DNA from 2 places in the Cytobacillus sp. FSL R5-0377 genome. Region 2 is predicted to be linked to the other one. Evidence: riboswitches for the same ligand, from Rfam matches in the RefSeq annotation. Region 2 holds a riboswitch; the other holds the start of a gene.
What was found. Region 2 has a riboswitch for ZMP and ZTP ahead of NSQ49_RS22235 (phosphoglycerate dehydrogenase). Riboswitches for the same ligand answer to the same signal wherever they lie in the genome.
Positions count from the first base shown of each region.

Region 1 (8,137 bases), 220 kb from region 2:
GTGTTTGCTATACCTAGAAACGGAAAAACATATGTGGGGACAACTGATACTTTTTATGACTCAGATCCTGTCAATCCAAAAATGACTGCAAGTGACAGAACCTACATTATAAACGCGATTAACTTTATGTTCCCTTCCGTAAAAATAGCGGAGAAGGATATTGAATCCAGCTGGGCTGGTGTTCGTCCACTTATTTGGGAAGAAGGAAAAGACCCTTCCGAAATATCACGCAAGGATGAAATTTGGGAGTCGGATACTGGTTTGTTGACAATTGCCGGCGGGAAACTGACAGGGTACAGGAAAATGGCAGAAACCATTGTAGATTTGCTTGCTGATAAACTTAAACAGGAATGGAACAGTACATTTAGCAGCAGTATCACAAAAACATTGCCCATTTCTGGAGGAGATGTAGGGGGATCCTTTAAATTCCGGGAATTCGTTGAGCTTCAGACTGAGAAAGGAATAAAAATTGGCTTATCAGCTGAACAGTCGAAACACCTTGTAACAATGTACGGGTCTAATGTTGGCCGCATTTTTAATATAATTGAAGAGACTGGGAGTGAAGCTGACCATTACGGTCTTCCTATGGTATTGTGGGCAAAGCTGAAATATGCAATAGAACATGAAATGGCTGCCACCCCTGTTGACTTTTTTAACCGCAGAACAGGAGCGCTCCTTTTTGATATTGAAACAGTGAGAGAATACAAGGAGCAAGTTATTTCATATATGGCTGAAGCATTTAATTGGGATGCTGCTGCAAAAAGTAATTTCGAGAACCAGCTGGGCCAGGAATTAAGCTCTGCCATAGACCCTGCTGATCATGACTAAAACTCTCCGGACGGGGAGTTTTTTTCTTATGAGGAGATTTTAAACAAAAGGGACAGTCCGCTGTCATACAATTATATATATAGGTAGCGGAGGTGGGTTATGTACAACGTTCTAATGTTTGTTGACTCGGGGGTTGATGATTCAATTGCGCTGATGTATGCCCTTCAGCACCCTGAGATTAATGTAGTAGGTGTGGTCAGTGCTTATGGCAACATAACCAAAGAGGAATCCATTAATAACACTGCCTATTTACTGACCCTCGCAGGCAGAGAGGACATTCCGATTATTGCAGGAGCAAGCGGGCCGTTATCCGGTGATACTGCTGTGTTTTATCCTGAAATACATGGGGAGGAAGGACTTGGGCCCATTCAGCCTCCAAAGGATTTTAACAGTGAAATAGAGGTTCATGATATCAATAAAATTATTGAAATAGTTAATGAATATAAGAATAACCTGGTGATCGTTGGTGTAGGGAGGCAGACGGATTTGGCGCTGCCGCTCATTCTGTATGGAAAGGATGCATACAAGGATGTAAATGCATTCTATTTAATGGGAGGTGCCTTTCTGGTTCCGGGAAATGTGACACCAGAGGCTGAAGCAAACTTTTACGCTGACCCCATTGCTGCGGATTCAGTGCTTGAAAAAGTAAAAAACATATATATATTTCCGTTAAATGTAACCAATAAAGCGATTATCCGGCCAGAGACGATTGAATTTATCGCGAATAACACCCAATCTCCTTTTAAAGATTTAATTAAGCCTGCATATGATTATTATTATGATTCTTACCAGGAGCTTGTTCCGGGAATTGAGGGTGCGCCGCTCCATGATGTTCTTGTTTTAAGTGTTCTCACAAATCCTGATCTCGTAAAATATGTTAAACGAAGAGTGAGAATTGAGCAGTTTGGAAAGGCCAAAGGAAAGAGCATCGCTGATTTTAGGCCTAAGCCTGAAGAGGAACCGGCGGAAACACTTGACAACATTGCGATGGAGCTTGACGTGGAGGGTTTTGTTATTGATTTTATGAAGGCTTTTCTCTATCAGAAGAATCAGAAATAGCTTTTGACACATTGTGTTGAAAGCTTTTTTATTTGTTTGAAGGGGAATAGACTGTTCACATAGAATCTAATATCATGGAAAACTTTTGCAGTAAACGGAAGATTCGTTAGGAAAAATAAAATGGCAATAAATCCATTTAGCTACATCATATATTAATAAGATCAAATGGAGGATTGTAAATTGCTGAAAAATAAAAAATTAAACATGACTCTTTCAATTCTTGGAATGGTCCTGGCCATTGCTCTGGCGTACACTGTCCTTGTCTTTTTAAATAAGGATGAACCTAAGATGCAAAAGACCTCGGCAAATGCGGAGGCACCCGAGGGATTAATGTACGAAGATTTAGGAGACTTTATTGCCTCCAGTCATACTTTTTATAATGAAACACTTGGATGGGGAAGAGACCGTAAAGTCAGCTGGCCAAAACAAAAAGAGCAGGCTGATTTAATCATAAACTCGCTTAAAAAAATATCAGCGGAGAATAAAGATCTTCAGACTGACTTGGACACGATAGCAAGTCTGGCGAAAACTGTGCAGTCGGGCACCAGGGAAAAGGACGCTTTAATCAAGCTTCACCGCTATTTTCATGATTTGGATATAGGTTTTAATGACTATAAAGATACAACCGATTATTTTGATGTGACCGAGTACAAAGGAGAAAGCTAATCTGCGGGTTGACAAGATATTTTCTTGACAGATAACCTCATATAAGATATTATAGTGATTGAAGTATTTGAGGTATATTTTTGAAGTCGTTAATTCACTTGGAATATTCGGCAGCCGAACATTCTTTTTAGTGAAACTGCGGCTTTTTATTATGTTTTATGCTCTTTAGGATTTTGAAAGAGTAAGTATGTGTTTGTAATTAAGAATAATTTGTGTGGACAGCTTAACGCTGAATGTTCTTCTTAATCATCTTCTGTAAACCAGACACTTCTCCGTATTTTTACTTCATTAAGTTTCTTACCATTTAAATATTAAAATCTCAGAGAGCATCTAATCGGAAAGGATTCCGATTCAACCTGATTCCCACTGGCGCGGTCTCGGAGCCGTAAGGATGGAAGAGAGGCAGGGCTTTCATTGTTTTAGGTAATAATTAATTAACTCAAATATATCTCTAATAAGGACAGTTTCTTACTGTCCTTTTTTATTTATTTTAAAAAAACACGAACATTTAAGTGAGTTTTAGTTTAATTATTTGTGTTTTTGTGCTATTATGGATTTATTAACATAGCTTTTCAAAATCGCAGTGACTGACGACAATGCGGAATTAACCGCTGGGGAGCTGCGTCTATGTATAGCCGGTCGTCTGGGCAGAGATAAGGGATACCCTTGTCTCCTTTTTCATAATAAAATGGAAAAGCCCGTAAGCCTAATAGGAGCTTTTCCTTTAGGAGGAATATGCATGGCGAAAAAAAAGATTATTCTTGATGGAATTGTTGTAGCAAAACATGTGAAGGATCAATTGAAGAATCGTATTGAAGACCTAAAGGGAAAAGGTGTTGTGCCTTGTTTAGCCACTATTTTAGTGGGGGATGATCCTTCTTCTGAAACCTATGTAAGGATGAAGGGCAATGCATGTGAGAAGCTTGGCATTTTATCAAAACGTATTCATATGTCAACTGACACAACAACAGAGGAATTATTAGATAAGATTGCAGAACTCAATAATGATCCATCTGTACATGGAATCCTTCTTCAGCATCCTGTACCTGGACATATAGATGAACGCAAAGCTTTCGAAGCCATTGCCATTGAAAAAGACGTAGATGGTGTTACAAGCCTCGGATATGGACAAACTGCTTTCGGATTTGGTGAATATCCGTCCTGTACACCTGCAGCTATTTTGGAAATTATGGATTATTATAAATTGGAAGCTGAAGGCAAGCATGCAGTTGTTGTTGGCAGAAGCCCTATCCTGGGAAAGCCGGTCTCTGCCCTTTTGCTTAATCGTAACGCAACAGTCACTACATGCCATTCATATACCCAAAACCTGCCGCAAATTGTAAAGCAGGCTGATCTTGTAGTTGCAGCTGTAGGAAAACCTAACTTTATTAAGGGTGAATGGCTAAAAGAAGGGGCTATCGTCCTTGATGCCGGTTATAATGAAGGAAATATTGGAGATGCAGAGTATGACAGCTGTTTTGAAAGAGCATTTGCTATCACTCCTGTTCCTGGCGGAGTAGGACCGGTTACAATTTCCATGCTTTTAAAACATACTGTACAGGCCGCTGAAAAGGCTCAAAATAAAGAGGGAATCGCCGTAAATAGTCAATTTATCACTAATTGAAAAATTGGCTTCCAAAAGGATTGACTTATAGTTGGGTGTCGTTTATTATTAGGTTAACGCTGTAAAGATCGTTATATACTTTTTGGATAAGTAGTCGTAGCTGCAAAGAAATGTAGGCGATCGTTCATCCTCATTTCTGGCACCTGCGACTTTTTTATGTTTAAGTTTAATGGTACATTTATAGTGAAAAACAATTTATTGGAGGCAACACAAATGAACACAGGTAAAGTTAAATGGTTTAATGCAGAAAAAGGTTTCGGATTCATCGAATCTTCAGAAGGTCAAGATGTATTCGTACACTTCTCCGCTATCCAAACTGAAGGTTTCAAAACTTTAGAAGAAGGTCAAGACGTAACTTTCGAAATCGTTGAAGGTAACCGTGGACCTCAAGCTGCTAACGTAACAAAAGCATAATTTTGCTTAATGAGGTGATGCATGTCTAATCATGCATCACCTTTTTATGTTTGCTTATCCACTTTGTAGCCTTCAGCATTCCTCAAAACAGATCTTCTGCAACACCTGCTTTTAGGATATGTATTTTTCATTTCACCCAATTAAAATTCTTCACTTACAAAAAGTTTAAAATTAGTGCAAACGGAAATGTAAAAAAGAGATGCAAACTGGAAAGCCTAGTAAAGTGTCAATGTCTTTATACAAAAACAAAAACAGTCTTTCAGTACCTAATAACATATGTAATTCAAGGAGGAACTTATATTTTGACAACTTTTTCAGATTTTGGCTTAAGTAATGAAATAGTAAAAGCCCTTTCCAATATGGGCTTCGAGGAACCAACACCTATTCAGGCACAGGCTATTCCAATTGGAATGCAGGGCAAGGATATGATTGGCCAGGCGCAGACTGGAACTGGAAAAACTACTGCTTTCGGTGTACCGCTTTTAGAGCAGATTGATTTAAACGAAGGAATTCAAGGCCTTGTCCTTGCTCCAACAAGGGAGCTTGCCGTACAGGTAGCTGAAGAATTAAACCGTATAGGACAGGTAAAAGGTGTCCGGACACTTCCTGTTTACGGCGGTCAGGATATTAGCCGCCAAATACGTGCACTAAAAAAACACCCTCATATCATTGCAGCTACACCAGGAAGATTAATTGACCATATTGAAAGAAAAACAATTCGTTTAAGCAATATCAAAATGGTCGTTCTGGATGAAGCTGATGAAATGCTCAATATGGGATTCATCGAGGATATCGAAAGAATTCTAAGTGAAATTAAAGGGGAGCGCCAAACCCTGCTTTTCTCTGCTACAATGCCGAGAAGAATTCAGACCCTTGCTGAAAAATTCATGCAGGAGCCTGAAATGGTTAAAGTGAAAGCAAAAGAAATGACAGTTAAAAATATTGAACAGTATTATATGGAAACGCATGAAAAACAAAAATTTGATGTGCTTTGCAATTTGCTGGATATACAATCACCTGAGCTGGCAATTGTATTTGGCCGGACAAAAAAGCGTGTAGATGAAGTGGTGGAAGGTCTTATTAAGAGAGGATATTCTGCTGAAGGAATTCATGGAGATATTCCTCAGGCGAAAAGAGATCAGGTAATCCGCCGATTTAAAGAACAGACAATCGATATTATGGTTGCGACTGATGTTGCTGCCCGGGGCCTAGATATTTCAGGTGTATCTCATGTTTATAACTTCGATATCCCGCAGGATCCTGAAAGCTATGTTCACAGAATTGGACGTACTGGCCGTGCAGGTAACAAAGGACTCGCGATCACGTTCGTTTCACCAAGAGAAATCGACCACCTGAAGATAATCGAAAATGTTACAAAGAGCAAAATGGCGAAAAAGCCTGTACCATCATTTAAGGACGTTGTTGCAGGCAACCAGCAGGCGACTATTAATAAACTTTTAGAAGTAATTGAAAGAGAAGAGCATGCAGACTTCAAGAGAGTGGCGGAAAACCTTCTTGAAGATACAGATTCTGTTACCATGCTTGCAGCAGCGCTGAAATTACTGACTAAGGGTCCTGATGTAACTCCTGTTAAATTAACTGCTGTGGAACCTATCCGTGTCAGAAAGCCTAAAGGTGATCGTGGAGGAAGAAGATTCGGCGACAGGTCCAGAGGCGGCGGACGCGACAGAAGAGATTTTAAAGGCGGCCGGGATAGACGAAGCAGCAAGCCGCGCAGTAATAGCAATAAGGGATAATTCGCAGCCTGAAAAGCAATAAAAGATTTTTTTTCAGTGCTTTTTGAATATTTTATTATAAAAATTGAGGAATTTACCCATATTAGTAAATGCAGGGGAAAATTACTCTGTGAGTTATAGATATTAGGAGGAAATTTACATGGCAACAGGCAAAGTAAAATGGTTTAACTCAGAAAAAGGTTTTGGTTTTATCGAAGTTGAAGGCGGAGAAGATGTATTTGTTCATTACTCTGCAATCCAAACAGAAGGTTTCAAAACCCTTGATGAAGGCCAGGAAGTTAACTTTGACATAGAGCAGGGCCAGCGTGGACCACAAGCTGTAAATGTAACAAAGTTATAATGATGGATTAGAGAGTCCCTTGATGGGGCTCTCTTTTAATTTTTCGGGGTATATAAGGTATAACAGCAGGGAGAAAGGACTGGTCATGATTAAAAAAATCCTTATTTTATCAGATACTCACATGCCAAAGAAGTCAAAAAAGCTGCCGGAAGTACTGTTGAAAGCAATTAACGGCTGTGACTTAATTATTCATGCAGGCGACTGGCAGACCAGCGAGCTCTATCATGAATTAAAAAAGTATGCGCCAGTTGAGGGGGTATATGGAAATACAGATAATGATGAAATGCACACCATTTTAAAGGAAAAAATACTGCTTGAAATAAATGGCTTTAAAATAGGAGTTGTCCATGGACATGGAAAGGGTAAAACAACTGAAAAAAGAAGTATTGAGGCTTTCGGAGATGGAAAAGTTGATGCTATTATATTCGGGCATTCACATATCCCGGTCAACAAACTTCATAATGGGGTTATCCTGTTTAATCCCGGGTCTCCGACTGACAAGCGCAGGCAGCCGAACTATTCGTTCGGCACCCTGGAAATTGCAGATGAGTTAATATTTAATCATGTTTTTTTCGATTCAAAGGAATAAACCTTTATTAAACCTTTAATATATTCAGTTAAATTCATAATAATCCTGAGTGCCGTATGGCTCAAAGCCGCAAGATTTGTATAATGAAAGAGCATGGTCATTTTCTGCAGCGACTTCAAGATGCACCCAGTTGATTCCCCTGCTGTGCTGAAGATTAACAACATTGGTAAGGGCGCTTCTGCCGATTCCTTTTCTCTGGAATAAAGGATCGACAGCAAAGCCGTAAATCCACGCAGCATCTTCTTCTGTTTGAATCCTGATCTTGCCGGATTTTACCCTTTTGTATTCTATAATAAATGTCTTTTCATTTTCACAGTCGAAGTTAGTATTATTATTAAATGCCTCTGCCTCTTCTTTTGGAATATTAAAGCATACAGTATCAAGGTGATTAATGAAATCCAGGTCACTGCTCTCTGCTTTCCTCATAGTGACTTCTGGGTTATTTGCTCCGATACTCGCACTTTTATGGCGTTTCATTTGATACTCGGAGAATGAATAAGTGCAAGGCAATGACTTTATAAAGCCTTTCGCAGATTCTGAAGTGGCTGGTGCATTGATAAGCAATTTGTTTGCCTCAGTTAACTGTTTTGCTGCTTCATTAAATAAACTGCAGAATATCCCCTTGCGTCTATGATCCGGATGAACCATTCCGCATATTTCCACCGGGCCGCCGAAATTGTAAAGAGCAAGGTACCCTATTAATTTTCCGCTTTGATCATAATGAAAATAGTCGTTTTTCTCATCTGCAGGTCTTGATTTCAAAGTATCCCAGTTTAATTTTAATTTGATATTCTCTGCCTCTTCACATATTTGCTGTAAAGAGTGGATATCGTCTAATTGTTTTTTGGTCAGCACTCAGG
Region 1 is NZ_JBBORA010000001.1:4,132,236-4,140,372, forward strand. Features, by position in the region: gene NSQ49_RS21090 (glycerol-3-phosphate dehydrogenase/oxidase) at 1-828, shown strand, start outside; gene NSQ49_RS21095 (nucleoside hydrolase) at 928-1,887, shown strand; gene NSQ49_RS21100 (hypothetical protein) at 2,068-2,553, shown strand; ZMP/ZTP riboswitch at 3,127-3,209, shown strand; gene NSQ49_RS21105 (bifunctional 5,10-methylenetetrahydrofolate dehydrogenase/5,10-methenyltetrahydrofolate cyclohydrolase) at 3,293-4,177, shown strand; gene NSQ49_RS21110 (cold-shock protein) at 4,391-4,591, shown strand; gene NSQ49_RS21115 (DEAD/DEAH box helicase) at 4,894-6,348, shown strand; gene NSQ49_RS21120 (cold-shock protein) at 6,488-6,688, shown strand; gene NSQ49_RS21125 (metallophosphoesterase family protein) at 6,774-7,277, shown strand; gene NSQ49_RS21130 (GNAT family N-acetyltransferase) at 7,302-8,132, opposite strand.
Region 1: it holds a riboswitch for ZMP and ZTP, as region 2 does, so the genes downstream of both, NSQ49_RS21105 (bifunctional 5,10-methylenetetrahydrofolate dehydrogenase/5,10-methenyltetrahydrofolate cyclohydrolase) here and NSQ49_RS22235 (phosphoglycerate dehydrogenase) in region 2, are expected to answer to the same signal.

Region 2 (8,137 bases):
AGAAGTTTCATAATATCATTATTGACCTTGCAGAAAATCCATATATTTCGAATACAGCTTCCATGCTGCAGGCTCATGTCATGCGGCTATACTATAATAAAACCATTATTTTAAAAGAACGTTCCATTCAAGAACATGAAGATATATTAAAAGCATTTGAACAAAAAGACAGAGAAAAGGCCGGGCATATTGCTCGTGTTAATTGGCTTCGTGCGATTGACGAGTACTACTCTGTTGAAAAATGATCAAACTCAAAAAAGCAGCCTCCAACGGCTGCTTTTTCTATTTATCTAGCTTTTATAAATTATTTCATCGATAATCCCGTATTCCTTTGCTTCTTCGGCTGTCATGAAGTAATCGCGGTCCGTGTCCCGTGCTACTTTTTCTGCTGGCTGGCCGGTTCTATCTGCAATTATTCCATTTATGTGCTCCCTCAGTTTTAAAATCCTCTTCGCCGAAATTTCGATTTCAGTAGCCTGCCCTCTTGCTCCTCCAAGCGGCTGGTGAATCATGATCTCACTGTTCGGCAGACTGTAGCGCTTGCCCTTTTTCCCTGCAAGCAGAAGCATCGCTCCAAAGGATGCTGCCATTCCTGTGCAAATCGTCCGGACATCTGGCTTTATATATTGGATGGTGTCAAAGATGGCAAACCCTGCAGTTGTAGAACCGCCAGGACTATTAATATAAAGCGAAATATCCTTATCAGGGGATTCCGCTGCAAGAAATAGCAGCTGCGCAATCACACTATTGGCAACGGAATCATTGATTTCTTCACCAATCATGATAATTCGGTCTTTCAAAAGCCGTGAGTAAATATCGTAGGAGCGTTCTCCCCTGCTGGACTGCTCAATGACATATGGTATTGCTGTCATCTGTATCCCTCCTGTTCTTTGCGGATCTATGCCGCCATACAGAGAGTATTAGAAGGAGATGAAACACGCAGAACAGGCTTCTTCGCATGGCTTTCCAGAGATTGCAGGAAAGGAATCGACTTTATAAGGATGGATGGGTCCTCTGATGCCACTGAATGATGCAACAGTTGAAAAAGCTTTTCTTCCTCCTCATTTGCAAAAGCTTCTAAAGACTTATCTTCAACCGGATGCTGAAGCCGCTTCCGTGCACGGTTCAGCGTGGACTTCACTGCAAATTCAGTAGTCTGAAGGATATCTGCAATTTCTTTTGTTTTGTATCGGAACCCTTCCTTCATTGTAAAAATAACGGCCTGCTTTGCGGTCAGCCGATTTATTAGATGGCTGACTGCTTCTCCTTCAGTCGAGCTGGAATTCCTCTTTTCACCTTCAGGGGACTCCTCCAGCTGCTCCCGCTTTCTATTTCGAAGAGTGTCAATCCAGCAATTGTAAACAATCTTCTTTAAAAGCGCCTGATTAATTTTCTCAGGGGCATAATTTTTATAGGCGCGGACGATTGCTTCATGAGCCAGATCGTCCCCATCCCAGCGGTTTTGTGCAAGAAACCGGCTATATCTCTGCAGTGAAGGATAGATATCTGCCATACAGCTTTCCCTCTGCTTGAAGGAATTACTTGATTCAGCCTGAACTTTCCCATGCTTCATAAACCTGCTCACTCCTTTAATACATCTCTGCCTCTATAACGGGATAAGAAAGCAAAAAGATACGGGGGATTTAAATTTTTATCAGTTTATTCTTAGCATCGACGAAACTATACTGTGCAGATACAAAAAAGCCTCAATCCCGGCGGAATTGAGGCTGCATTTTTATATAACCCGTGATGTGATAATGCCTTCAATCTGATTAATCTGTTCAAGCAATCCAGGAATCACATCGCCATTGACTTTATTGTCGATATCAATCATGGTATACGCATATTCACCGCGGCTGCGGTTCACCATGTCTGCGATGTTAAGCTGGTAGCTTGAAATGGCAAGGGTGATTTGGCCGACCATGTTTGGAATGTTTTTATGAAAAGCAGTAACACGCCGCTTGCCGGTGTAAGGAAGCGCAGCATTTGGGAAATTCACTGAGTTTTTGACATTGCCTGTTTCAAGGAAGTGCTTCACCTGTCTTGCTGCCATGACTGCGCAGTTTTCCTCTGATTCTTTTGTTGATGCACCAAGGTGCGGAATGGCCACTGCGTTTTTCATTTTCAGGATATTCTCATTTGGGAAATCTGTAATATATTTGCCCACTTTTCCGCTTTCAAGGGCAGCTGTCATATCAGCTTCATTCACAAGCTCTCCGCGTGAGAAATTGAGAATGTGAACACCCTTTTTCATCATGCCAAACGCAGCTTCATTGAACATTTCCCTTGTATCATCGGTTAACGGAACATGGACAGTGATGTAATCAGATTCTGCAAACACCTGCTCAATGCTCATGGCACGCTGTACATTGCGGGACAGATTCCAGGCCGTATCGACAGAAATGAATGGATCAAAGCCAATAACATCCATATCAAGTTCAAGTGCATCATTGGCCACAAGTGCCCCGATTGCTCCTAACCCGATGACGCCGAGTGTTTTGCCTTTAATTTCTTTCCCGACAAATTGCTTCTTCCCTGCTTCTACAAGCTTAGGGATCTGTTCTCCTTCACCTTTCAGCGTTTTCGTCCAGGCGATGCCGGCAAAAAGATTCCGTGATGACGCCATTAAGCAAGTAAGCACCATTTCTTTAACAGCATTCGCATTAGCACCAGGTGTATTAAACACGACAATTCCCTGCTCAGTGCATTTCTCCACCGGGATATTATTCACGCCTGCACCCGCACGGGCGATTGCTCTTAATTGATCCCCAAATTCCATTGAATGCATATTAAAGCTGCGAAGAACAATCGCATCAGGATTGTCGCTTTCATTATCAATAGTAAAATAATCCTTGTTAAACACTTCCAGACCGCTTGGCGCAATGGCATTTAGTGTTTTAATGGTCTGCACTTTGTCTAAAGTCATGATACTCACTCGATTCTCCCCTTTTCAACTAACTTTGTCAGATTTTAAACAGAAAGAGGCAAGGGTAGAATCCCTTACCTCTGCCCAGGCGAACGGCTTCGACACTATGTGCTCCCCCGCGGTTATCCGCGTCTCGCCAGTTACACATAGCCTTTTCGGTTTTTTAAATCTTATCAAAGTCTTCTGAAAACTTCAACCTACTAAAGCGCTTACATTATAAAAAAATTAAATTATTTTTTTAGAGGAATAGTAAAGTATATTTTTCTGATTTTGTACATTATGCAGGAGAACAGATGATTTATGAAAAACTGCTATTCTACAAGTTAGTGATTTATTTTATTTTCTTTTTTCCATCCTGCTTCAACAAGACGAATGAGATAAATAGCAGCTAGAAAGAATAATGCCATCTTAAGGAATGTATTCGAATCCAGGATAGAATAGACAAAAAAGGATACCGAGTGCAGTTATAGAGGAAGTGCCGTAAAAATGAACGATAACCACTCTGCTCCTTGATAGGTAATTATTAAGGAAAAAACAACTCCTATGATGCCTACAACGGTAAGAAACGTGAATTCCTTGACACCTGGGGAGACAAAAACGTAAACTGCATAGGCTAAAAAAATGGCTGACATCAAAATCATTAAAACGATCCGGATTGATTTTCTGTTCATAATAAATATAAACTCCTTTTAAGCATTTAAAGACAGCTGCCTGTTAATGGCAGCAAGAAACAATGATAACGTCCAACCTCAGTTAAAATCGGCATTTTCTATGCTATTAAAAAATAGGAGTGAGTTATTTGTGGCAAGCATCGGTATTCCAGGTTTAATTGTAATTTTAGCTATCGCACTAATCTTAACCGGACCACCTAAACTGCCTCAACTAGGCAAAGCAGTCGGTGAGAATACAAGACACGAACACCATAAAGAAACTCTCATAATCTGAGCGTTTTTATTATTATTTGCGATTTTTCATTCGTTTCTCATCGAGATACTTCCATAAATGGTAATGCCCCCAAAATACTCCTGCATACAAGGAGACAAACAACCAGGCATACGGATAACCTGATGAAAATACAACAAAACCAATTAAGATGAGGACATACGGGAAAAAGAGAATCCAATAGCGTAAATCTTTAAAGGTATTAAAACTAAACATAAACTGACCTCCTTTTTAAAGCCTCGTGCGTAATCATTAGCTTACGATTATTTTAACACAATGAAAAAAATGGAATCTTATTAACCTAATAATTCCTGTAGATGCTAGGAATTTCAATATGCTCTTTGGGTATAATTGTTGTTTTTCACTTATAAAGGCTGCTCCTTGATTGCAGCGAAGGGATGTGTATGCGTGCTTCGGAATCTTACTACCTGATGCTCCCGATACAATCAACTCAGTAAGTTCATTCAAATAGCAGCAGCCATTGCAAAAACATTTTTTAACAAAAGAAAGAAAACCTAACCAGCAGGGTTAGGTTTCAGCATTTATATTAACCGTGATTCCTTTACCTCAGAATCTGGTGAACACTCGTACTCACCAGAGTATTCCACAAGTCCAATTTCGCAATTTTTGCCGATCTTGACATTTTTCCCTCTGACGACCAGAGCTGAGGTGCCCTCGAGTTCGATGTCATCCCCTTCAATTAATTCTGCCTCAAGCTTGAGGGGGAAGATTGATTTAATCAATTTGAACAGGCTTTCTCTATGCTGTGCTACTTTTATGACTCTTCCGCCAATCTCTTTCGCTTTACTTTCTCCAAATAGTTTAATATCAATTGTTTCGGCATTCAGCAAACCTTCTATCTTAAATGCCCCTTCTGCACGGAAAACCTCTGCTTCACAGTCTCCTGCAATTTTCGCTTTCCCGTTTATTACCATTTCATCACTTTTTGCAGAGCCTCCGATAGAGGAGCTGCCGGCTACCTCAAGCTTTTGGCACAGGACAGCTTCTGAAATGGAGGCAGAGCCATTGACCGATAAGGTTTCAGCTTTAACTGCACCATGTATCTTGGCTGCACCGCTGATTTTTCCTTTTTCGGTTTTTACGTTTCCATGGATTGTGCCGGTGCCATTGCAATTGAATTTCTCACATTCTATGTCATTATTTACTGTTCCCTTACCATTGATCTCAACTTTATGAAAAGCTCCGCCATTAACCGATCCAACTCCATTAATGATTAAGTTCCCCAGTGCTTTCGTTTCCAACGCAATTCCTCCTAAGTCAATTTAGATTTTAATTCTTCTGCACACTGCTCTATCGATATAGAGGCAGCCAATTTTGTTCCTTTTTCAAGAAGGACCCCTTCCCCGCTCATTGAAACCAGACAGCTGGATATCCCGAGTTTTCGTATGAAGCAAATCACAGCCTTTGGCTGCTGCAGTATTTTTTGATGATCATTCAGCAGCTGAAGAAGCATCTTCCCTTCCTCCATATGGATATCCCCCGCTTCCAGCAAGTTGGAAAGAATATAAAGCTTCAGGACTTCATGATAATTGAATTCGTTCATTTCCCCCTGTGTTTCAAGAAAGATATTCATAACAGGCTCAGAAACGATTCCTTTTTCAATTAGACTCTCTTTTGTCAGCTTTAGATTTGAAGCACTTAGTGAAAACAAATCAGCAAGCTCATCCAATGAGAGACTATCCTTCATCTTCTGCACCTTTTCAACCCGTTCGAGAATTTTTTCTTTTGGAAAAAATGTCTCCTGTCCTGTAAAAGTTGATTTACGGACAAACCAATCCTCAGGTATCAGGTTCTTCCTTTTCCATCGGTAAAGCTGGCCATATGAAATACCCGTTAAATCCAATACCTCTTTTTTAGAAATTAATTCATCGCTCAATTCCAGGACTCCTTTCTGTTAATTTGATTGTAACATAACACTGTTACGTTTAAAATATTATTTTCTTCTTAATTTCATGGGTTTTTTCGACAAAAAATTCGTATTTTAGTGGGAAATCAATAGTATTTGTATCTTTTTAAGTGAAACAATGTTCTATTCACACAAAAAAACCTGGCTCCATAAGAACCAGGTTCTCCCTTTATTCGTATACTTTTAATAGGTTATACTGCTTTCCTAAATACAGGTAATTTTGCCTGCGGTACATTTCTTTTGGGGTATCATCTCCATCAGCGACAAGAATGATTGTTCTATCCTTAAACTGATCCATCACTGATTTCTGCAGGCGGCTGCCGATGCCTTTTTTCTGAAATTCCTCATGGACCATCAATCCATCAATTTCAGCTGTTCGTTCTTTAATTATGACATCAACTGAACCGGCAGCTTTCCCCTTATAGAATGCAATAAACTGCTGAATGCTTTTATCTCTGTAATTTCTAAGATGCTGTGCCTTCTTTTTCTCTGCAAAAGTTTCCCCATAGACCGAATCATGCTCATACTGAAATTCCAAATAATCATTCCATGTTTCATCCGTAACATTTTCCACTATGATTTCTTCCTTTACATGGACTTCCGGAAAATCACCCGGAAGGATGGCAAATAACTCTAAGAAGCCAATTGTATAATCCTCATCTTTCTGAAAGTACGCCAAAAGCTCTTCAGAAAGCTCCTCGTCATCCGGAAAATAAAATCTAACATGCTTTTGGCCATATTTCTGATGAAAATCCCGCAGATACTGATGCGCCTCCTCAAACTCCTGAACGGAAGGCATTCTTTTAAAGGAAATAAAATTGCTGTCATACTGAAGGAGCATGTCAGGGTTATGGTTGTGAATAAATAGTGCATTTTCGAGAACTGTATGTCCCGGTTTATAAATATCTTGAAAAGTAATCTTTTCCATCGGTTTCTCCTGCAATTATTTTAAAGGTATTTATACTCTTTATCTGTTATAAGCACATCATGACAGCGCAGCAGACTTTCCTTTAATTCCAGAGGGGTGCTGCAGTTATCATAGGCACACAGGGAAATCAGGCCCTGCTGAGCAATGGCTTTGTCTATATTCTTTTCATATTGTTCCACTAATGGAATGTAGTCCTTCACATTTCCCCATTCGACCAGACCCCATGTAAATATCTTATGGCTTCTATCTAAATAAGGCTGAATGTTTTTAAGAAAAAAACTGAACACTGTATCAGGATTAAAATTACCGTTGGAGTAATAAAAATCATAATTATTCATAAAGTGAACCCTGCTTAATTCCTCTTTTCCTAACAAATTAGTTAATTCTTTATCAATATGAAAATAATGGCGGTCATTATCCACAAACAAGACATGTCCGCCGCATCTTATACCGGCAGTTATGTAGGAGACAGCATTTTGGATATAGCAATCCATGTCATCATAGTGGTAAAGAATATGGCCTCCGTTAGACTTTTGCATATCCTCAATTAAATCCGTTAACAATTCATTCATTGATAAGTCCCCTTATAACGAAAAAATGTTTGATGTAATATACCGCTCACTCCTTTCCTCCATTATATCTAAAAATTGAAAATTATGCAGGTTTTGCGGTCAATATAAAAACCCGGGGAGAGTTCCCCGAGTCTGCTGCAATATTAAACTAATTCCCCATAGAGTTATTCTCCGCGTGAGGAGGCTGTTCAAGCCAGCTTTTCTGAATCATTAAATTCCCAGCGTCTTCTGAAAATGCAGTTACTTTCATGATAGACTTAGCATAAAGAAGAGCCAGATCCCGTCTTCCATTAACAGCAGCCGAATTGGCAAATGATCTGATTTTCATGGAGAACATGTCTGCCTTATGGAACAGCATCAATTTATCGGAAAAAGGAGCAAATGCAGAATCTGTAACTAAATGGTCTAATACCGAGGGAGACGGCAAATTCTCTTTATGAAGCTTTTCTCTCAACTGGTCGACTGTTTTTTCTGTTATCTCCAATCCTTTTATTAGCAGGTTTTGTACCTTTACATCTTTTGCTACCTGCGAAAAGCCGATTAAGAGCGCTTTGCTGGTGACGTTATTTTCTATATTATCGTATAAATGTGTTATTTCGAGTGCATGCAATGGCCGCACCTCTCCTAAAAAACCTTTAAAATAACTTGGATTTTCTATAAATTTCACTTTATTAGGCACACGCAGCCAGGGAAGGCTTTATGAGCAAGCCCTTTTCGATTAACACCTTGTTGATCTGTACCAGAAGCTCCCCAGTTGTCTTTGATGCACTCATAAAAAAATCAAGAACATCTTCCCTCATAACTAAAGGTATTGCGACCCCGTACAGGCTTAATCCCGCCTT
Region 2 is NZ_JBBORA010000001.1:4,352,716-4,360,852, reverse strand. Features, by position in the region: gene NSQ49_RS22250 (GntR family transcriptional regulator) at 1-245, shown strand, start outside; gene clpP (ATP-dependent Clp endopeptidase proteolytic subunit ClpP) at 291-872, opposite strand; gene NSQ49_RS22240 (sigma-70 family RNA polymerase sigma factor) at 899-1,573, opposite strand; gene NSQ49_RS22235 (phosphoglycerate dehydrogenase) at 1,736-2,935, opposite strand; ZMP/ZTP riboswitch at 3,002-3,080, opposite strand; gene NSQ49_RS22230 (hypothetical protein) at 3,391-3,597, opposite strand; gene NSQ49_RS22225 (twin-arginine translocase TatA/TatE family subunit) at 3,728-3,871, shown strand; gene NSQ49_RS22220 (hypothetical protein) at 3,884-4,084, opposite strand; gene NSQ49_RS22215 (polymer-forming cytoskeletal protein) at 4,411-5,130, opposite strand; gene NSQ49_RS22210 (YhbD family protein) at 5,142-5,765, opposite strand; gene NSQ49_RS22205 (GNAT family N-acetyltransferase) at 5,965-6,723, opposite strand; gene NSQ49_RS22200 (MEDS domain-containing protein) at 6,744-7,295, opposite strand; gene NSQ49_RS22195 (DUF3231 family protein) at 7,444-7,905, opposite strand; gene NSQ49_RS22190 (DUF3231 family protein) at 7,967-8,137, opposite strand, start outside.